Regions from separate parts of the Exiguobacterium sp. s157 genome, predicted to be linked through region 3. Evidence: riboswitches for the same ligand, from Rfam matches in the RefSeq annotation. Region 3 holds a riboswitch; each other region holds the start of a gene.

Region 1 (7,382 bases), on a different contig from region 3:
CATGATGGACGGAAAAATCGTCATGTCAGGTGGCAAAGAGCTTGCACAACGACTCGAAGCAGAAGGTTACGACTGGGTGAAGCAAGATCTTGGAATGACAGTAGACACAGAAGCGTAAGGAGGCTGTACGATGACCGTACAATTTGAATTGGATGCACAAGCAGTAGCGGCACGTGCAGAGGCGCTCGGTGGACCTTCATGGATGGTCAACCGTCGCAAAGAAGCAGCAGAACTTGCGCCGACTCTCGCCTTGCCAAAAGTTGAAAAGATCAAGATTGATAAATGGGACTTCGTCTCTGGAGACGTCGAGCTCACGAAGCATGACGGCTTGACGCCTGAAATCGAAGCACTTCTTGGAGACCACCGTACAAACGTGCTCGTTGAACGCAACGGTCATGTCGTCTACAACGAACTTGCGACGCCAGAAGGTGTCCTCTTCATGGGCATCAACGAAGCGATGGAACAACATCCGGACCTCGTCGAGAAATACTTCATGACGGAAGGTGTCCGCGTGGACGAAGAACGTTTGTCTGCGTTGAACGCTGCCCTCATGAACGGCGGTGCGTTCTTATACGTACCGAAGAACGTTCAGTTGAAAGACCCGCTCCAAGCCATCTTCACGATGGAACAAGCGAACGGCGCGCTCTATCACCACACGATCATCGTCGCAGACGAAGGCAGTGAATTGACGTACGTCGAGAGCTTCCTCTCGAACACGAACGAGCCGCACACGGTCAACGCCGTGACGGAAGTGTTCGCTGGCGCGAACGCGAAAGTCGTCTTCGGTGGCGTCGACCAGCTTGCTGAGTCGGCTCTATCGTTCATGAACCGCCGCGGTGTCGTCTATGAGAACGCACGCCTCGAATGGGCGCTCGGTCACATGAATGACGGCAACTCGGTCGTCGAGACGAAAACGCACCTCGTCGGAGACAACACGTTCTCAGACACGAAAGCGGTCACGATCGGTCGTGGCGCACAGAAACAAAACTTCAACATCCGGACGGACCATTTCGGGAAGTCTTCAGAAGGGTTCATTTTGATTCACGGTGTCCAAAAAGATTCGGCCACGGCCATCTTCAGCGGGACATCGATGATTCACCATGGCGCTTCGAAATCGAACGGCGTTCAAACGGAACGTGTGCTCATGTTGTCTGAAAAGGCACGTGGGGATGCGAACCCGATTCTCCTCATCGATGAGGACGACGTCATGGCAGGTCACGCCGCTTCGGTCGGACGCGTCGACGACGTACAGCTCTACTACTTGATGAGCCGCGGTCTGTCACGTAAAGAAGCCGAACGGTTGATCATTCACGGATTCTTGAACCCGGTCGTCGAGCAACTCGCGATCGAGTCGGTCAAAGACCGTCTCCGTGAAGTCATCGAAGGGAAAGTACGTTAAGATGATTGATGCCTCGATTCGTAAACAGTTCCCGATTTTAGATCAGGAAATCAACGGTCATCCGCTCGTCTATCTCGACAGCGCGGCGAGCTCCCAAAAACCGCTTGCTGTCATCGAGGCGATCGAGGATTACTATCGCCGCACCCACTCGAACGTGCACCGGGGCGTCCATACGCTCGGGACGCACGCGACGGATGCGTATGAAGGGGCGCGGGAGCGCGTCCGTTCATTCATCAACGCCGCCGTCCCAGAAGAAATCATCTTCACACGCGGGACGACGACGGCGATTAACCTCGTCGCGTCAAGCTACGGGGACGCCAATGTCGGCGCGGGGGACGAGATCGTCCTCACACCGATGGAGCACCACGCCAACTTGATTCCATGGCAACAGCTCGCCAAGCGTAAAGGGGCCACGCTCCGTTACGTCGAATTGACGCCGGACGGTCGGGTCACGCTCGACGCGGTCCGTGCCGTCTTGTCGGACCGGACGAAAATCGTCGCCATGAGTCACGTCTCGAACGTACTCGGCACGATCAACCCGATCGCCGATGTGGCGAAGCTCGCCCATGAAAAAGGCGCGGTCATGGTCGTCGATGCGGCGCAAAGCGCACCGCACCGGAAACTTGACGTGCAAGCACTCGATTGCGACTTCCTCGCCTTCTCAGGCCATAAGATGCTCGGTCCGACCGGGATCGGTGTCTTATACGGGAAGAAGCAGTTGCTCAAAAACATGGAACCGGTCGAATTCGGTGGCGAGATGATCGATTACGTCGACTTGTATGAGTCGACATGGAAAGATATCCCGTACCGATTCGAAGCAGGGACGCCGATTATCGCCGGCGCCGTCGGTTTGGCAGCGGCCATCGACTTTTTAGAAGACCTCGGTCTCGAGAACGTCGAAGCCCACGAACGGGCGCTCGCGACGTACGCCATCGAACAGATGCGTACGATTGAAGGCATTGAGATTTACGGACCAGAGGAACGGGTCGGACTCGTCACGTTCAATTTAGGCGACGTGCACGCCCACGACTTAGCGACCGTCTTGGATATGCAAGGCATCGCGGTCCGGGCCGGCCACCACTGTGCCCAGCCGCTCATGCGTCTCCTGAAGCAATCATCGACAGCCCGAGCGAGCTTCTACTTGTATAATACGAAAGAAGAAGTTGACCGCTTCATCGAAGGGCTACGTCAAACGAAGGAGTATTTCAATTATGAGTTTTAACAATCTCGACATGTTGTACCGACAGGTCATCATGGATCATTATAAAAACCCAAGAAACCGTGGCGTCATCGAAGATGGCGTGACGGTCGACTTGAACAACCCGACATGCGGGGATTCACTCCGACTCCAACTCCAAGTCGAGGACGGAATCGTGAAAGATGCCAAGTTCGAAGGTGAAGGCTGTTCAATCAGTCTCGCGTCGGCATCGATGATGACTCAAATCGTGAAGGGCAAGTCTGTTGACGAGGCACTCCAATTGGCCACCATCTTCTCGGAGATGGTCCAAGGGAAAGACTATGATACAGACACGTTCGACCTAGGCGACATCGAAGCGTTGTCTGGCGTCTCAAAGTTTCCGGCTCGCATCAAGTGCGCCACACTCGCGTGGAAAGCGCTTGAAAAGGGAGTCGACGAGGAAGCGTAAGTAGAAGGAGGAGACCGATATGGCGAAAAACATGCCTGACATTGGCGATTATAAATATGGCTTCCATGACCGAGACATCTCGATTTTCCGTTCAGGCCGCGGCTTGACGAATGAAATCGTAGAGACGATCTCGCGCATGAAAGAAGAACCGGCATGGATGCTCGAGTTCCGCTTGAAATCACTCGAACAGTTCCGCAAAATGCCGATGCCGACATGGGGCGGGGATCTCACGGCACTCGATTTCGATGAGATCACGTATTATGTCAAACCGTCTGAAAAGACAGAGCACTCGTGGGACGAGGTTCCTGAAGAAATCAAACGTACGTTTGACAAGCTCGGAATCCCGGAAGCGGAGCAAAAATACTTGGCAGGCGTCTCGGCTCAGTATGAGTCTGAGGTTGTCTATCACAGCATGCAAGAAGACTTTGAAGCGAAAGGTGTCATCTTCAAAGATACAGACACGGCGCTCAAAGAAAACGAAGACCTCTTCCGTGAGTACTTCGGAAAATTGATTCCGCCGACGGACAACAAGTTCTCGGCGCTCAACTCGGCTGTTTGGTCAGGTGGCTCGTTCATCTACGTACCAAAAGGCGTGAAGCTCGAGCAACCGCTCCAAGCTTACTTCCGCATCAACTCGGAGAACATGGGTCAGTTCGAGCGGACGCTCATCATCGTCGACGAGGGCGCTTCTGTCCATTACGTCGAAGGATGTACAGCACCGGTCTACACGACGAACTCACTCCACTCAGCGGTCGTTGAGATTTTCGTCAACAAAGACGCATATTGCCGCTATACGACGATCCAGAACTGGGCGAACAACGTCTACAACTTGGTCACGAAGCGTGCTGTCTGTGAAGCGGGTGGATCGATGGAATGGATCGATGGCAACATCGGTTCGAAACTCACGATGAAATACCCGGCCGTCATCTTGAAAGGTGAAGGCTCACGCGGTATGACGCTCTCAATCGCTCTCGGCGGTAAAGGGCAGCACCAAGACGCGGGCGCGAAAATGATTCACCTCGCACCGAACACGTCGTCGTCAATCGTCTCGAAGTCGATTTCGAAACAAGGCGGAAAAGTCTCGTATCGCGGAATCGTCCACTTCGGTCGTAAAGCGAAAGGTGCACGTTCGAACATCGAATGTGACACACTCATCATGGATAACGAGTCGACGTCGGACACGATCCCGTACAACGAGATCTTGAACGACCAAGTCTCACTCGAGCACGAAGCGAAAGTCTCTAAAGTGTCAGAAGAGCAACTCTTCTACCTCATGAGCCGTGGAATCTCGGAAGAAGAAGCGACGGAGATGATCGTCATGGGCTTCATCGAGCCGTTCACGAAAGAATTGCCAATGGAATATGCCGTCGAAATGAACCGTCTCATCAAGTTTGAGATGGAAGGATCGATTGGATAATCCTGAATAGATGAGGAAAGACGGTTGACATGATTTCATGTCGACCGTCTTTTTGTGTAGGCAATGCCTGTAAACAGGGAATAGGGAATGGGATAAGATGATGCATGACTGTAGATTCGAGAGGAGAAGATCACATGATGTTCTTGGTAACGGGATATTTCAACGCTGACAAAATGAACGAAAAGACCGACCTAGAAATCGATCAAATCATGGCGACGTGTGAACCATACTTACAGGAGCTATATGCAAGTGAACAAGTGTTGTTGGACATGAGGCTTGAAGCGAGCATGAAGCAACTCAAGCGGGAGTCACAGGAGATTTCGATTACGGATGGGCCTGTTACGGCATCGAAGGAAGTCATGGGAAGTGCGTTCGTGATTGAAGCGGTGGATATGGAGGACGCGGTCAGAATCGCTTCCATCCATCCGACGACCCAAGTGCCCGAAGCGGAAGCGTTAGGGTGGAGGCTCGAGATTCGGCCGGTTCACTATTATCGGGAGCGAGAGTGAATGAAAACTTCACCTGTAAAGATTATGCAGAAAAATATATTGACATTCCATGGAAACGTCGTCATAATACAAAGTAATTTGATATGAATACTCTTATTAAGAGCAGGTGGAGGGAATTAGCCCTATGAAGCCCGGCAACCATCCGTACTGAATCGCCAGTACGGAAACGGTGCTAAATCTAACAGCGAACGCTGAGAGATGAGAGGAAATCGGAATTTTTAGGAATCCTTCTGTCTCGTTTATGAGTTCAGAAGGATTTTTTTGTATTCTGCCTCTAACAGAGTTTCTATCAAAAAAATATAAGGGGGAATTTATTTTGAAAGGAAAATTCTTATTAAGTGCAGCGCTCGTCACAGGGTTAACGGTCTCGTCAGCTTTACCGGTTACATATGCGCATGACGAGCTTGGGGACATCATCATTGAGAAAGGGGAGCGCAATTCGGATGAAATCAGTTCGGTTCCCGTGACGGAAGGAAGCAAGAACGTCAAGTATCTACATGAGACGGCAGCAGTATCATTAAAGGAAATCCGAGAAGGCGTAAAAAATAGTACGGCCGACGTGTACGCCCATAAAGGGTTCGCATACACAGGAACACATACTGCCGGTGGAGGAAACGGCGGGGTTCGCGTGTTTGACTTGAAAGATCCATCCAACCCGAAAGAAGTCGCTGTATTCGCCGACCAAGACATTCCTGGGACTTGGCAGGAAAAAGTAATCGTGAAGACGGTGAACACAAAATCGTTCAAAGGAGATTTGGCGGTTGTATCGGCACAACAACTCGACTCTAAAAATCCGAATTCTAAAGGTGGATTCCTGATTTATGATGTGACGAACCCGTATGAGCCGAAGAAGTTGGGTTTCTATGAAGTGACGAAGAAAACGAGAGGCACACATGAGCTTTACTTGACGACACAAGGGGACCGGGTATTGGTCCTTGCCTCGAACCCTTACGCGGACTACTATTCACACGGTAAAGAGAAGGACTTCCAACTCGTCGATGTCACCAACCCGGCGGAACCGAAGAAGCTATATGAGTTCGATCCACGCTCATTAGCAGAAGTCGATGAAAGCTTTGACGGATACAACTGGAACGCACCAGATGGCAAGAAGAGACCGGTCTTCAATCATAGCGCCTATGCGGATGAGAACGGGAAAACAGCGTTTCTCTCGTTCTGGGATCTTGGAACGATCATCTTGGATATTTCAGACCCAGATAACGTGACATACGAAGGACGCACAGCGTTCGCATCGGATCAACAAGGCTCGGCGCACTCGGCGGCACTTGCAAAAGGCGGCACGGTACTCGTTGAAACAAGAGAAGTGTATGCACCGGTTAAATCAGGCTACGAACAAGCTTACGGATACACACGGATCTTCGACATTAAAAACAAAACGAATCCAAAACTATTGAGCGAATTCAAGACGGATTTGACAGAAGACATCTCTGAGAATCCGGCTGAACAAGTGACGTTCGGTAAAACGGTACACGATCCAAAAGTACATGGGAACACGTTGTACTTGTCTCACTATGCGGGCGGGGTTCGAACTGTTGATATTTCGAATCCAAGTCACCCGGTACAAATCGGAAAATACGTGCCGGCCGATGCGAATATCTGGGGCGTGTACGTCGATCAAAACTATGTGCTCGCGTCTGACATGGGTACAGGGTTGAAAGTGCTCCAAAAAACCAACAAGTAATGCCATCTCGACAACCAGCGAAGCTCGACTTCGCTGGTTTTTTGTATAATGAAACGAGGGGGCGATGTCGTGACCAATCGATTTTTATTAGAGAGTCGAGAACTGGAGACGTTCATGTCTCAAATGTTTGTGATTTGTCCACAATGTGGGGGCCGAGCGGACGTTTTGGAGAAGATTAATGAGGTACGCCTGAGCTGTTTCCATTGCGGTCATCTGCAAATGAAGCAAAACGGTACAAAATATATCGGTGGAGCTATCGATGTTCATTTCGGATTGCCGCTCTATCTACAAACAGGTTGTTGTGGTCATGTACTATGGGCTTACAACCAAGAGCACCTCGGCTACATGAAGCGTTATATCGAGGCGATGATACGGACAAGCGACAGGGCGAATCGCAGTATTGAGAGTCGCTTGCCTAAGTGGATGAAGAAAAAGCAGAATCGGGATGAAGTATTACGAGCGATTGTAAAATTAGAACAAATACGGTAGAGGTGAATTGGGTGGACCGACGAAAAGAACTGCATGAAATCGAGCTCTATCAGAAGCATTGTGTTATGCGCTCCCGTATCAAATCAAATACTTAGGAGAAGATACGTTATTTCCAAGTGAGTCGTTGTCTGAGTACGAATTGTTATGGGGAGAGTGGGAAGACATTTGGATAGAGTCTTCTCTACAATCAATCGAATGGATTCGATTGCGACCAAAGGTGTTA
Region 2 (7,382 bases), on a different contig from region 3:
TTTGTAAATCTTGTCGGCGAGACCGCTCGTCGACACGTTGATTTTACGCGGTGCGATGGCGAGTCCGCGTTCGTCTTTGACGACACGGAGGAAATCGACCAAGTTATCGAAGTTATCGAACGGTTCCCCGATTCCCATGACGACGATATGACTGACGCGGGCACCTTCCCCGACCTCGTCCAAATAATGTTGCACGGTCATGATCTGTTCGACGACTTCGCCGGCCGTCAAATCGCGCGTCTTCTTCAAGAGACCGCTCGCACAGAAGCTACAGCCGATGTTGCAGCCGACTTGCGTCGTCACACAGACCGAACGTCCGTATTTGTGACGCATGAGCACCGTCTCGATATAGTGTCCGTCATGCAGTTTAAGTAAAAATTTGACCGTCCCGTCGCCCGCTTCTTGTTTGACGAACAGGTCTTGCGTCGAGATGACGTATTCGGCGGCGAGCGCCTCACGTACCTCGGCCCGTACCGAGATGTCCTCGATGTGCTTGACTCGGTCGATATAGAGCGAGTCCCAGATTTGTCTAGCGTGGAAGGCGCTGTATCCCCAAGAGACGCACGCTTCCGTCAGCTGATCGAATGTCAGCCCGTATATAGATGGTTTCATTGCTATCTGTCCTTTCTTCAATCCGCATACGTACCATTGTAGCGGACGTGGACGACCGGTGCAACGTTCTTATAACGGTGGGACGGGACGTGTCACGTGACGCTCGAACGCATAGGCGAGACGAATCAAGTCGCGTTCGGCATAGCTCGTCCCGGTGAATGATAGACCGAACGGGGCCCCGCTCGCCTTCAAGCGATACGGGATCGTGACGGTCGGATGGCCGGCTTTCGCCGCCATGTCATAATTGTGGTCATGCGGCAAGACGAGCGCATGAAGTTCCTGCTCGGCCAACAATCGGTCGATGCCGTCCGTCTTGGCGTGATAGACGTCGTCGAGGCGGCGCATCAAATAGGCGTCCTCAATCAAGCGACCCGATTGTTCGTTCGCTTTCTCGAACGTCTTCTGTCCGTGCGGAATCGTCTCCGGATGACTGTTGTTCCAGTTAATCAAATCCGACAACGTCTCATACGGGAGCTTCGTCGAGGCGAGATACGCCTCGATTCCGAGCTTGAACTCATGATACAGGATATCCCCTTGGTCGAGCCCTGCTTTCGACGGCAGTTCGACGGTGACGACCTCGATGCCGCTCTGTTTCAGCAATGCGATTGCTTCGTCGTAGAGCACCTGCTCTTCTTCCGACAAATCGGTCTTGACGACGCCGACACGCATCCCGACTGCTTGCCGCTCATCGAGACAAGTCCGGTAAGGCGGACCGGCCGGAAGATGCGCCGTCGCTGGGTCAGCGGGATCTTCCCCGACCATCGCCTCAAGGGCGAGCACCGCATCCCGGAGTGTCCGTGCCATCGGGCCGGCCGTGTCTTGCGACCGGGAGATCGGGATGATGCCGCTGCGGCTAATCAACCCGACGGTCGGTTTGATACCAACGATTCCGTTATGGACGCTCGGGTGGATAATCGAGCCGCTCGTCTCGCTGCCGACGGCGAGCAACGTCAAGTTGGCCGCGACCGCTGACGCCGAACCTGAACTCGACCCTCCGACATCGAGCTTGTCCCCATATGGATTGAGCGTCTGGCCACCGACCCCACTCCAGCCGTTTGGCATGCCCTCGGTCAAAAAGTTGGCCCATTCGGACAAGTTCGCTTTCCCGAGGATGATGGCCCCGCTCGCGCGCAGGCTTTGGACGAGATGGGCGTCCCGGCCGGCGAAGTGATGCGCGAGGGCGACGGCCCCGGCCGTCGTCTTCATCAATCCGGCCGTCTCGACATTGTCTTTAATCAACACCGGGATGCCGAGCAACGGCAAGCGGTCACCTCGTCGAAACGCCCGGTCGGCCGCCTCGGCCTCGAACAAGGCGTCCGGGTTCACTTGAATGACCGCTCTCAGCTTATCGTTCAACTGGGCGATTCGAGTCAAATAATAGGCCGTCACGTCACGCGCCGTGAACGTTCCTTCTTTATATCCGCGATGGGCGGTCTCGATATCGAGTTCGAAACATGTGTTTGGTTCAGTCATATAGATTCCTCCTTTGGTCACTCGATGGTATTCGCTATCGCCACATGATTTCCTGTTTTCGTTCGCCAACGAATATGTAACTTGGTACACTGAAAGAAAAGGGAGGTTACTATGAACCGTTCGTACGTTCTCGTCTTATTGTCCGTCTTTGCCTTGTTCTTCTTACAGCTATATGCCGGGGACGCTCCGTATACGCTACCGCTCTCCATCGTCCTCGTCATCTTGATTCTCGGCGCCACCTTGGTCCAACTTCGACGCAAACCAAACCGTTGACGCCGCTTCAAATCTGATGGTATGATGCTCTCACCAACTACATATCGATATCTCGAGTGAACGAGAGACCTGGCTCTATGACTTCACAGCAACCTGCTTCGGCAAGGTGCTACTTCCAGCAAGGCAGTTTGCCTTGGCCGATATGACAGAGCGCTCATGTCGATGACATGGGCGCTTTTTTTTGGAAATGAACATGAGGGGGACTTATTAATGGAAAAAGCAACATTCGCAGGCGGCTGTTTTTGGTGCATGGTGACGCCGTTCGAGGAACAACCTGGCATCGAGTCAATCGTATCCGGTTATACGGGAGGTCACGTCAATGACCCGACGTATGAACAAGTGAAGACAGGGACGACGGGACACTATGAGGTCGTCGAGATCACGTTCGACCCGACGCTGTTCGCTTATGAACGACTGCTCGAACTATATTGGATTCAGACCGACCCGACCGATGACGGCGGCCAGTTCCAAGACCGCGGCAGCCAATATGCGCCGGCCATCTTCTATCATACGGAAGACCAACGCGTGAAAGCAGAACAGAGTCGCGACGCGCTCGCGGCGAGCGGACGCTTCAAACAGCCGATTGTCACGAAGATTCTACCGGCCGACACGTTCTATCCGGCCGAGGAATATCATCAAGACTTCCATAAAAAAAATCCGGCCCACTATAAAGAGGACCGGAAGAAATCTGGGCGCGACGCATTCATCGAGCAAGCCTGGTAAACAAAAGACGGGTCGTCTGACCCGTCTTTTTAGCTCTTGGCAATCCCGAGCATGAATCCGGCCACGACGATGAGCCCGATTCCCATAAAGACGAAGACCCGTTCTTTCGTCGTCTTCTCTTCTTTCAATAGATAAATCCCGCCGAGCGTCGCCACGACGACGTTCAATTGGGACAAGGCGAATGACGTCGCGATGCCGACCTCACCGCTTGACACGAACAGCCCGAAGTTCCCGATCCCCCAAGCGAGACCGGCCAAAATGTTTTTGAACGTCTTCGGGTCGAACTTCTTCACATCTTTCTCACGCAGGCTGAACAAGAGCGCCGCGACGAACATCCCGACCGACTGCGGCAAGATGGCCGTGATGCCGTCGACCTCGAAATAGTTCGTCAAGACGGCATACGTCACATAACCGATACTCGACACGAGCAGGACGAGCAAACCTTTCTTCAAGGCGCCGCTGCTATCGCCATCTTTTTGTTGTTGGTATGACGTCAGTGCCGCCCCGATGATAATCAACACGAGCGCAGAAAAGCCGAGCCACAACTCGGTCGTCGTCTTCCAATCGCCGAGCACGATGACCCCGAACAACGACGTCCCGACGAGTTGCATCCCGGTGCTGATCGGCATCGCTTTCGATACACTTAAAATTTGGAACGACTGGAACTGTAAATATTGCCCGAGTGCCCAGAACACACCAGATATGAAGCCGGTCACGATTGCGAGCGTCGTGAACTCCGGATTGAAGACGAGTGCGATGATGACCGCCATCACCATCGCCCCAATCGTCGTCCCGATTAACTGTTGAATCGGCTTGCCGCCGACTTTCGAGACGATGAGTGGGATACTCCCCCACATCAAGGCAGGTAAGAGTGCGAGTAAAATCATTTCCATAGATAACACCTGCTTTCGTAGAATAACATTACCCATAATTTTCCCACGTTTACGCCCGATTAAACTTTGTTCAAAAAAATTTAAAAATACCCATTGCCAAATGTTTTACTAGGATGATATAATAATTTTCGAACGGGGCATTAGCTCAGCTGGGAGAGCGCCACGCTGGCAGCGTGGAGGTCAGCGGTTCGAGCCCGCTATGCTCCATTATGGAAGTCACCACTCATTTGAGGGGTGACTTTTTTGCGTCTCCGCCCGGTTTAAGTCACCTGGTAGCGGGTAATGATTGTAAGACATCATTATTCTAAGGGGGACTTACTATGGATCGTGCCTCTGTCGAAGAGACCATTTTAGCCGTCATCGACTGTATGCGGGCAAGCAATCACTGTTTCTCAAAATGTTTACAAGAAGAGGATTTATTGATGGTCGCCGAGTGTATCCGGCTGACGAAAGAATGTTCGGAAGTGTGTGCGCTCGCCTTGAACGCGCTCGAGACCGATTCGGCTTTCACCAAACCGATTGCTGCACTCTGCGCCCAGGTGTGCGACACGTGCGCCGTCGAATGTGGCCGCCATTTGCATGACCATTGCCAACGTTGTTCCGAAGCGTGTCTCCGCTGTGCCGAGGCGTGTCGCAACCTCGTGGCCGCATAATCGCTTTTTAGTCTAACGATATGTTAGACTTTTTTTATACTTGTTTTATGAGAAAGGGACCGATTATGTCACATTCAATTCTTGCCATCGACGTCGAGACGGCCAACCGCGATAGTCGCAGCATCTGCTCTGTCGGCTGGAGCCTACTCGTCGACGGTGAAATCATCGAGACGAACCAACTACTCGTCAATCCAGAAGAAGACTTTGACGCAGGCAATATCCGCGTCCACGGCATCCGGCCGAGCGACGTCTGGGACGCCCCAGCCTTACCCGAGGTGCTTGAACAGCTCTATCCGACGCTGCGGGATGTCGACCTCGTCATGGCGCACAACGCCTCATTCGATATGGGCGCTTTCAAGAAAGCGATCGCCAAATATGATTTATATACGTTTCCGACGATCGAGTACGGCTGTACCGTCAAGCTGTCGCGAAAACTGTATCCTCGACTGCCGAATCACAAGCTGAACACGATGGCGGAATATTTGAACGTCCCGTTCATCCATCACGATGCGGCTGAAGATGCCCGCGTCTGCGCGTTGCTTATGCGCGATATGATGCAGAAGACCGGGATTCATGACCCGCGTGAACTGCACCGCTATACATCGGTCAAGCTCGGGAAGCTCGCCTATTGACCCATAAGCATGCCAGACAGGCCAAGACAATCGTCTTGGCCTGTCACCGTTTAAAGATCCATCTTTTTTGGACGTAATAACTGACGACGAACAAAAGGCTGTCGACGAGCACTTTAATCCACACTTCCCCGTCCCGAAACAACAGGAACAATACATAGACGAGACCGGCCGACAACGCCATCTGCACGCCGACGAGACCGAAGTATTTCGGCATCGCCCGTCTCGCTTTCGAGTCGAATACGACTTTTCGATTCACCACGTAATTGAATAAGGACGAGATGATGCGGGCCAATACCGTCGCAATCAAGACATGGGTCGTCTCAAACCACGGATTCAATAAAAAAATGAACAAGGCATAGGCGCCGATATCTAATAAAAATGAGGCGACCGAGGATAACGAATAGGCTAAAAACATGCGATAAATCAGAATCGAGTCGATGACCGGGCGAAAATGGGACGAAGCGTTCTCGGCCACATACACGGTTTGAATCGGAATCTGTTGAATCGGGACTTGCCAACGTTTCGTGAACGTCAACATGTTCATCTCGAACTCATAGCGATTCCCAGGCACATCCAGCAACTGTTCCGCATAGCGCAATGGAACCGCCCGTAGACCGGTTTGGGTATCTTTCAGCCGAAGTCCGCTGCCGACGAGCATGACACCACGGGTCATCTGGTTCCCGAATCGGCTCCGGAACGGAATGTGTGCGCCCGAGAAATCACGGCAACCCATGACCAGATGATGCGGCCGCTGAATACCCGCCTCATATACATGTCTTACATCTTCCGGCAGATGTTGTCCGTCCGCATCGACGGTGATGACACCATGCGTACCGGGGAATCGTTCGACGACGTGACGAATCCCCGTCTTCAACGCCGCACCCTTGCCTTGATTCCGTTCATGGACGAGAACAGTCGTCACCCACTTCCCGACCTCATCGAAGACAGTTTGGGACGTCTCGGCACTTCCATCGTTCACGACGATGACATGGACAAACCCTGTCTCTTTCAGCTCGCGGACAAGTGTGAGAAGCGCTTGATCCGGATTATAGGCCGGAATCACGACGACATACTTATCTAGACGTTCCACGGAATGCATTTGCATCGCCACCCCTCCTTCCCTCCTTCTATACCCAAGACGATGAAAAGTGATTCCTCGGTCCGCGGCAAATAAAAAACACGGTGCCTCGGAGGACACCGTGCCAGATTAACCGATGAAGATGAAGTAAGACGAAGCGAAGTAGACGAGTACGACGAGCACTGACGGCAAGACATAGCGGAACTTCGACGTCACGTCTTTACGAAGGAGCGTATACATGACCAACACCGACAAAATCGTGATGCCGATCGCCGTCACTAAGTGAGACGCAGCCACGTCGGCCAGAATCGAACCGTCTTGGTAAAACGCGTCCGACATGGCGATGATGAGCATGTTGAAGATGTTACTTCCCAAAATCGAACCGAACGCCAAGTTGACGTTACGAAGTTTCAAGGCGACAAATACCGATACAGCCTCCGGGAGCGAGGTCGTCGCGGCAATCAAGAAGCTACCGACGAAGCTCGAACCGAGACCCGTGACGACGGCGATCTGATCGCCCAATACCGATAGTGCTGTCCCCGCCCCCATGATGACGAGTGCGGCGATGATGAAGCCGATGACCGCACGTTTGACCGTGATCGAACTCGTCGCACTCGCGCCGATTTCTTGTACGGCCTCATGTGCAGCTTCCCGCTCGACGGCAGGTTGTTGCGGGCGCTTGCCGATATAGTAAATCCCGATCCCGTACAATACCGCGATCAACAAGGCGTCAATTCCGATGCCGAGAATCGTGAAATCGATGCGCACGATCAGGGCAATCATCGTGACGAGCGTCAACATGAGACCTAGACCAGCTGTATAGAGATGATCTCGACTCGCCTCATTGAACATGCGCTTCTGACGATAGAAGAGGTCGAACATCGCCAAGATGAAGATGTTGAACAAGTTCGACCCGAGCATGTTACCGATGGCGATATCCGGGTTGTCAATCAAGACAGCCGAGACACTCGTCGTCACTTCCGGCAACGATGTCGCACCCGCCAGCAGCACTGTCCCGACGAGCATCCCGCTCATCGTCGACTTC
Region 3 (7,382 bases):
GAGGGTCAAGTCAGGACGGAAATAACGATATTCCGATGGTTGCGGTTCCTTTACTTTCAACGCCAATTCCACGTTTTCCCAAACGTCCGCAGCGGTGTCGACGATGGTTGCCCCCGCATCGACATACTCCATATTTGTGAAGCCGCTACCGACGCCCGCTTCTGTCTCGATGAGGACCTCGTGTCCAAGTTCAGTTAATACGGCTGCACCCATCGGCGTCAAGGCGACGCGGTTTTCGTTGTTTTTAATCTCTTTCAATACCCCGATTTTCATGTAAAGTTCCCCTTTCTCTACTGACACAATTTGTTCACACCTCTAGTATAGACCCATCCGAAAACGCTGTCTTTAGCATGGATTCTAAAAGTGATAACGCCCACTTTGTGAAAAAACACAAAGTAGGCGTTAATCGTCTTGGCGGTATTGACCGGCCTTAATGGCAAGATAAACGGCGGCCCGTTCAGGGAGCGAGACTTGGGTGATGTTCGTCAGTTCTTCAATCCGCCGAATCCGGTAGAGCACGGTATTCGGATGGATGTGAAGATGAGCGGCGACACGCTTGACGTTCCCATCAAAATAGAAATACCATTCGAGCGTCGTGACGAGTTCAGTATGATGCGTGACGTCATACGCCTGTAGGCGCTCGATGGTCGGATGCGTCTCGAGACGAAGCCCGATGCGTCGGGCCAAATCGGGAACGAGCTGATAAATTCCGATCTGTTCGAACGTGCGCGATGTCGCAAGCTCATACGGGAATTTTCGGCGAAGCGACGTGACGCGTCGTGCTTCTTCCATCGCCGCATAGAGCATGTCGCTCTCAAAAAAACGTCGACTGATGCCAAGGCGCGGCTCCGCTTCAATGAACTTGTCTCGGAGCTGCGTTTCAAAGCGGTCGGCCCACTGCAAGAGCGCCGTTTCTTCCTCGGCCAAGTCCGATTTCATATAATGCCAGACGAGTAACTGCTGGCCATCGATCGCGTGCAGGACGACTTCAATCGCTTGCTGGGTCGCCAATACATAAAACAGTCGTTCCGCCAGTTGCGGGGTGACCGGCTGGGCACATTCAATCACGGTGAGGCGGCTGGCGACGGCAATCGGTGCGAGCTCATTCAAGCGATCGCGGTGGGATGGCGATAAGACGGGAGTGGCCAGCACTTCTAAAAAGAAACGTTCCAATTCGGCGTCGATGCGCCGTTCGTGCATCGCGATGGTCATCAGCAATTTTTTGGCGATGTTCGCCCCTTCTTGTAGGACGGTGAGTTCTTGTTCTGAGAACGGCGTCGTTCGGGCCAGGCTCCAAATGTAACCGAGCACGTCACCTTGTTGCTTGATGACGACGGCCGCCCGCTCACTGAGACCAACGGCCATTCGGGCCGGGATAACGACCGGTTCGTCGCGGTCGATCACTTCTTGAAGGATGCCACTTTCCCATAAGTCTTCGATGACTGCTTCCGGGACACGGCGGCCGATAATCGTCGCGATTCGTGCCGGGTCCGTCGAGTCGGGGTGGGTGCTATAGGCCAGTAACTGATGGTGTCGATTCTCAATCGTGATGGGGGCCCGAATCGCTTGCCCGATTGCTTCGGCGAGCGTATCGAGCGACTCATAAGATTTCTGCAAAAAAGGCATGTCGATTCCTCCTCTCTTTCACTATACCGTCTCTGTTGTGAAAGTTCACAAAAAGATGGTGAGTTTTTAGAAGGGGGGAACGACATGCCTGCATCATTCACATTAAATTGGGAAAAACAGTCCGACCACGAGACCGAGTAAAGCCCCGACGATGACTTGGAACGGGGTATGACCGACCAGCTCATTTAAGATGGGCGTCTCGTGCTTGATTCCTTTGAAGTAGTCGTTCAACAAGCGGGCCTGGAATCCGACCGCCTGACGAACGCCGGTCGCATCGTACATGACGATCGTCGCGAAAATCAAGGCGAGTGCGAACATACTGGAATCGATTCCTTCGACTCGACCGATGACGGTCGCTAAGGCGACGACGGTCGAAGAGTGGGAACTTGGCATCCCACCCGAGGCAAACATGATTTCTAATTCAAAATCTCGTGTTTTAATGAGTTCGGTTACGAGCTTGGCTGCTTGTGCGATGAACCAAGCGAGCAAGGCGGCGAGTAAAGGTTCGTTAAAGAGCAATCGATTCACTTCCTGTCTGACAATGGTATCTACACTATACCCGATTCTGTCATCGGCTAGACGTAAAGTTTCTGTCAAAAAAGCACCTCGAGCGTAGGCTCGAAGTGCTTTCTGGTCGATTTTTGTTACCCGACGACGCCTTCAGTCTCCTGAAGTTTGTCCGCGATATTCTCGATGATATAGCGGTTACGTGGATGCTCCTGGCACTCTTTCGAGCATGAACGCATTTGTTTCGGTTCACACTCTTCACAACAGAAGTGTTGGGCATTACACACCGGGTTGGCACAATTAACGTAGCGGACCGTCTTCGTTCCGCAGTGCATGCACTCCGAAACCACGGACGGGTTGACCGTGTTGACCGGGACGTTGATGCGCTCGTCAAAGACGTAAAGCTCACCTTCCCAGTCTTCGCCTTTCGTGGCTTCGTCTTTGCCGTACATGGCGACGCCGCCTTTAAGGTGGAAAATGTTGTCGTGACCTTGGTCACGCATATATGCGGTAAATTTCTCGCAACGGACGCCTCCGGTACAGTACGTGAGTAACGTTTTCCCTTCGTAGAGGTCCTTGTTCTCTTCGAGCCAATCTGGCATGTAACGAGAAGCCTCTACATCGATTTTGATCGCGTTTTTAAAGTGACCAAGATCGTACTCGTAGTTGTTACGAACGTCGAGGATGACGACATCGTCGCGATTCATCATCTCTTTCCATTCTGCCGGTTCGAGGTATGCACCGTGCTGTTTAGGCACGTCGAACTCACCATCAAAGCGCCACGTCACAAGCTCTTTCTTATGACGGACAAAAATTTTCGAGAACGCATGCTCTTCGACCTCATCGATTTTGAACTCGATGTCGCTGAATAGCGGGTTCGCTTTCAAGTCGTTCATGTACTGCTCGGTCTGTTCCCAAGTTCCAGAGCACGTCCCGTTGATTCCTTCGGAAGAAATCAAGATGCGTCCTTTGATACCGAGGTCCTTGCAATACTTGAGGTGCTCTTGTGTGAGCGTTTCTGGGTCTTCGATATTGACGTACTTATAGTACAGTAAGACCCGCATTGGTTTTGTTTCCATGTGTGTTACTCCCCTGTGTTCAGTTTTTTGCAGGAAAACGAACGTTGGGTTGTGTCGTTCGACGAACGGACTTGCCTGCAACCACAAGTCCATATTATATGATAGATATCACAGCGGAATTTCGCAAATACTTTTTATTTTTTTACGGCGGTGGGCAGGGGGATGCGTCTTCCTGAGCGAAATCGGGTAAAAAGGGAATAACGAAAGTTGAAGGTGGAAACTGACATGCTGACATCACTCCAACAATATATTTTAAACTTGATTGAATGGCTACAAGGACTTCCGGGCGGACCTTGGGCAGGACTCGGGGCACCTTTCCTGGAAGCCATCTTTCCATTTCTCCCGCTCGTCCTCATCATCTCGGCGAACGCAGCAACGTACGGTTTTTGGCTCGGGACGTTATTGTCGTGGGTCGGAAGCTTGCTCGGGACGATTCTTGTGTTTGCAGCTGTTCGCTACGTCTTTCGAAAGCCGATGACGCGATGGCTCGAGAGGCATAAACAAGGCGTCTATTGGCTCGAACGCATCAATCATATGAGTCCGGTCTCGCTCGGATTTCTCTACTCGCTCCCGTTCATTCCGGTCAGTTTGATTACGTATTTACTCGCCCTCATCCAAATGCCGCTCCGGACGTTCATTATGGCGGCCGGGTTTGGGAAGTTGCTCGTCGTCTTGATTTTCTCTGTCATCGGTGACCAGTGGGAAGAGTTTATCCAAAGCCCGTTCCGATTATCGATGCTCGTCCTGTTGCTGTTCGTTCTGTGGGTAATCAGCCGCGGACTCGAAGAACTGCTCAAACGGCGTGCCTTCAGAAAACGTAACGAGCAGCTGAAACGTGAACTTGAAGCGAAACGACAAACGACCTTGTGAAGCGACAGCTTCACAAGGTCGTTTTCGTTAAGCGCGTTTTTTGAAACGCGGGAAGTTAAAGGCGATGGCCAATCCTCCGCAAATGAACAACAAGAACGGATAGAACATATACGGCACGAGCGCCGGTGATGCCGTGTTCGTCAGTTCGGCCGCAATGAGAAGCTGTGCCCCGTAAGGCAGCAGACCTTGGACCCCGCACGAGAAGATATCGAGTACACTCGCAGACTTTTTACGTTCGATGTCATAATCGTCGGCGATGTTCGCGGCGAGCGGACCAGCCACGAGAATCGAAATCGTGTTGTTCGCCGTCGCGACGTTTGTCGCACTGACGAGCCCGGCGATGCTCCACTCCGCGCCGGCCCGTCTTTTAATTCGGGACGTGAGCGCGTCACGCAAGTACGTGAGTCCGCCGTTGTGCGAGATGAGTCCGACGAGCCCACCCATGAGCAATGTCAGGAGTGAAATCTCGGCCATGCCCATCATGCCGTCCGCCATGGCGGTGACGTACGTGGTGACGGCTAGACTGCCATCCAATAGACCGATGATGCCGGTTAGGGCGATGCCGCCGAGCAAGACAAGGATGACGTTCATTCCCGTCAAAGCGAGCACGATAACCGCTAGATACGGAATCAACTTATACCATTCAAACGCCGCCGGCTCGATGGTCGATTCTCCGCTCGATAGGGCAGCGAGTAAAATCGTTGTGATGACGGCTGCCGGCAAGACGATCCAAAAGTTGGTCCGGAACTTGTCGCGCATGTTCGTCCGCTGGGTGCGGACGGCTGCAATCGTCGTGTCCGAAATGAACGACAAGTTATCCCCGAACATGGCACCCCCGACGACGGCGGCCGCCGCGATAGCGATATTGACGCCGCTCTCCTCATGGATGCCGAGAGCGATCGGCGCCAGTGCGGCGATCGTCCCGGTCGACGTACCCATCGCCATCGAGATGAAGGCTGCGATGACGAATAGGCCGCTCAATAGGAGCGAGGGCGGTAGTAACGTCAATGCCGCATTGACGGTCGCGTCAATCGCACCGATTGCTTCGGCGACGCTTGAAAACGCACCGGCGAGCAAGAAGATGAACACCATGATGAGGATGCTCGGGTTCCCGGCACCTTGGGCGACGCGTTCGACCGTCTGGGTGACGCTCCCTTTCGTCATCATCGCCGCGACGATCACGGCAATCAAGGCCGCGATCAAGACGGGGAATTTATAAAAGTCGTCATAATAGATGCCTGCCCCGATAAAGAAGACGAGGAAGACGAGTAAGGGCAAGAGCGCCCATTTGTTAGCTGTTGGTTGTTCCAATCGATTCACCTCATTCATAAAAATAAAAAGAGAGCCTTCTGAAAAAAGGCTCTCTCGACAAGAAACACTTTTTTCATCTTTCGAGCAGACCGCTCGCTGGATTTGGCACAGGTTACCCGCTGCCGAGACGTCATCGGGCCAGTCCCTCAGTCTCTCTTGATAAAAAAGTTGTGATATTTAGTTATAAGACACGTTCCCTAACGTACCTGTTTCAAATCTGCTTGTCAATAGCAAACCCCCACGCGATGAACGTGGGGGCGAGTCAGGTCGTTAAGAAATTATAATGGGCGACGCGGTTGCGACCGGCGTATTTCCCGCCGACGTAGAGCGCGCGGTCGGCGTTACGAATCGTATCGTCAAGACGTTTGTCGCCGAACGACTGAATCGTATCGACACCGATTGAAGCGGTGACGGGTATATCGATTCCGTCGACGTGGAACGGTTTGTTCTCGATTTGTTGGCGGATGCGCTCGGCGATCTCGACGGCGGCCTCAACATCACAACGGTTTAAGAGCAAGATGAACTCTTCACCGCCGTAACGGGCGGCAAAGTCTTCGGTGCGGAGCACTTGACGAATGCGGCGACCGAATTCTTGGAGCACACTGTCTCCGACTTGGTGACCGTGCGTGTCATTGATTTTTTTGAAGAAGTCGATATCGAGCATCGCGACGGAAATCGGATACATCGAGCCGTCCGAGATCTGTTGAATCCCGTATTCATAAAAAGCCCGCGCATTGGCAAGCAGCGTCAAGCTGTCCGTCCGGCTCTCAGTATAGAGGCGGTCGCGTTCATGACAACGACTGATCGTCCGATTGAACGACTTGAGCAGTTTGACAATCTCGCGTTGAATGATGGGCGGATAGCCATAGACGTGCTCGCCCGTCATCACAATCCACGTGCGGATTCCTTCGATTTCCTCGGAACGGACCGAGATGAAGCTATGATAGTCTTCATTAAATTCGTTCGACAGCGGGGCGTCCCATTCGAAGCGCATCTCGTACTCGACCGAGGCTTCGTTCGGATAGGTTGCATCGAGTAATTCAAAGACGACATGGCGATCGATCGGCTGGCGCGTCTTCAAATCAAAGTAAAGTGTGCGATCAAACAGTTTGAACTCGACGTACCCTTCATCGTACTCGTTGAGTCGCTCACATTGACTGAGGAACACTTCGATGGCTTGTGCCTCGCTTTGCGATAGCGATACGGCTTCTTTTGCTTCATCATATTGTTCAATCAACGATTTGAAGGCGTCTTGTCGACCTTTTTGAATGATGAGTCGCTTAATAAAGAACGTGAGTGCGGCGGCGATACTGCTGACGACGAGCAAGTTTGTCTCCCGGAAGAGCGAGGCCGCCAAAATGAAGACGAGACTGACGATATACGTGTAAAACGCGATGCTTAAAAAGTCGCGGACCGGGATGTCGACGCGGAACCACCAGCCGACTTGATACTTTTGGACGACCGTGTTCAAAATGATGGCAATAATCAAACCGGCAAGCGGGAGGAACGATTCTTGGGAATAGAATCCGAGACCGGTCACACCACCAAGTGCCAAGTAGACGCTGGCCGGGATGGCGATTTCCAAAAATGACGTGATGGCATTCCACGGATACGTAAAACGGAACCGTCGAAGCGCGACGCGCGGTTTCAAGTTGACGAACTGGAAGACGAGTAGTCCAATCTGATTGACGAACAGCGCTGTCTCAAAATCAAAGAATAGAAAAATAATTAAGACGATACTTTCTGAAAAGGTAAAGTAGACGCCTTTCCGTTCAATGGAGTCCATTTGAAAAATAATGACGAGCAACGCGATCAAGATGAACGGTAACGGCTCGATGGCCGGCATGTTCAATACGCCTGTAGCGAACAAGATGAGCGTCAAACCGAATAGCATACTCCAAATACTCCAACCAAGGACGGACATCTTGCGGAAATGGTTCATGGTTCCCTCCTATGTGGGAAAAATTCAATTATGTATGGTAGGAGATT

The links. A riboswitch is a leader RNA that binds a small molecule or an ion and turns the genes downstream of it on or off. The one in region 3 is predicted to bind S-adenosylmethionine.
Region 1: it holds a riboswitch for S-adenosylmethionine, as region 3 does, so the genes downstream of both, KNP67_RS12610 (LVIVD repeat-containing protein) here and KNP67_RS07390 (Na+/H+ antiporter NhaC family protein) in region 3, are expected to answer to the same signal.
Region 2: it holds a riboswitch for S-adenosylmethionine, as region 3 does, so the genes downstream of both, msrA (peptide-methionine (S)-S-oxide reductase MsrA) here and KNP67_RS07390 (Na+/H+ antiporter NhaC family protein) in region 3, are expected to answer to the same signal.

What each region holds. Positions count from the first base shown of each region.
Region 1 is NZ_JACSLQ010000007.1:28,705-36,086, reverse strand. It holds gene sufC (Fe-S cluster assembly ATPase SufC) at 1-118, shown strand, start outside; gene sufD (Fe-S cluster assembly protein SufD) at 131-1,399, shown strand; gene KNP67_RS12630 (cysteine desulfurase) at 1,401-2,621, shown strand; gene sufU (Fe-S cluster assembly sulfur transfer protein SufU) at 2,611-3,045, shown strand; gene sufB (Fe-S cluster assembly protein SufB) at 3,065-4,462, shown strand; gene KNP67_RS12615 (YciI family protein) at 4,597-4,971, shown strand; SAM riboswitch class I at 5,062-5,176, shown strand; gene KNP67_RS12610 (LVIVD repeat-containing protein) at 5,288-6,670, shown strand; gene KNP67_RS12605 (hypothetical protein) at 6,740-7,159, shown strand; gene KNP67_RS15585 (DUF6678 family protein) at 7,218-7,382, shown strand, end outside.
Region 2 is NZ_JACSLQ010000005.1:119,290-126,671, reverse strand. It holds gene rlmN (dual-specificity RNA methyltransferase RlmN) at 1-612, opposite strand, end outside; gene KNP67_RS10815 (amidase family protein) at 682-2,085, opposite strand; gene KNP67_RS10810 (hypothetical protein) at 2,197-2,358, shown strand; SAM riboswitch class I at 2,403-2,504, shown strand; gene msrA (peptide-methionine (S)-S-oxide reductase MsrA) at 2,569-3,081, shown strand; gene KNP67_RS10800 (GRP family sugar transporter) at 3,111-3,974, opposite strand; tRNA gene KNP67_RS10795 (tRNA-Ala) at 4,109-4,181, shown strand; gene KNP67_RS10790 (four-helix bundle copper-binding protein) at 4,295-4,627, shown strand; gene KNP67_RS10785 (3'-5' exonuclease) at 4,693-5,259, shown strand; gene KNP67_RS10780 (bifunctional glycosyltransferase family 2/GtrA family protein) at 5,303-6,364, opposite strand; gene KNP67_RS10775 (sodium:calcium antiporter) at 6,467-7,382, opposite strand, start outside.
Region 3 is NZ_JACSLQ010000003.1:42,843-50,224, reverse strand. It holds gene ald (alanine dehydrogenase) at 1-273, opposite strand, end outside; gene KNP67_RS07410 (PucR family transcriptional regulator) at 403-1,626, opposite strand; gene KNP67_RS07405 (divergent PAP2 family protein) at 1,729-2,154, opposite strand; gene trhO (oxygen-dependent tRNA uridine(34) hydroxylase TrhO) at 2,271-3,212, opposite strand; gene KNP67_RS07395 (TVP38/TMEM64 family protein) at 3,438-4,082, shown strand; gene KNP67_RS07390 (Na+/H+ antiporter NhaC family protein) at 4,110-5,411, opposite strand; SAM riboswitch class I at 5,464-5,559, opposite strand; gene KNP67_RS07385 (GGDEF domain-containing protein) at 5,656-7,335, opposite strand.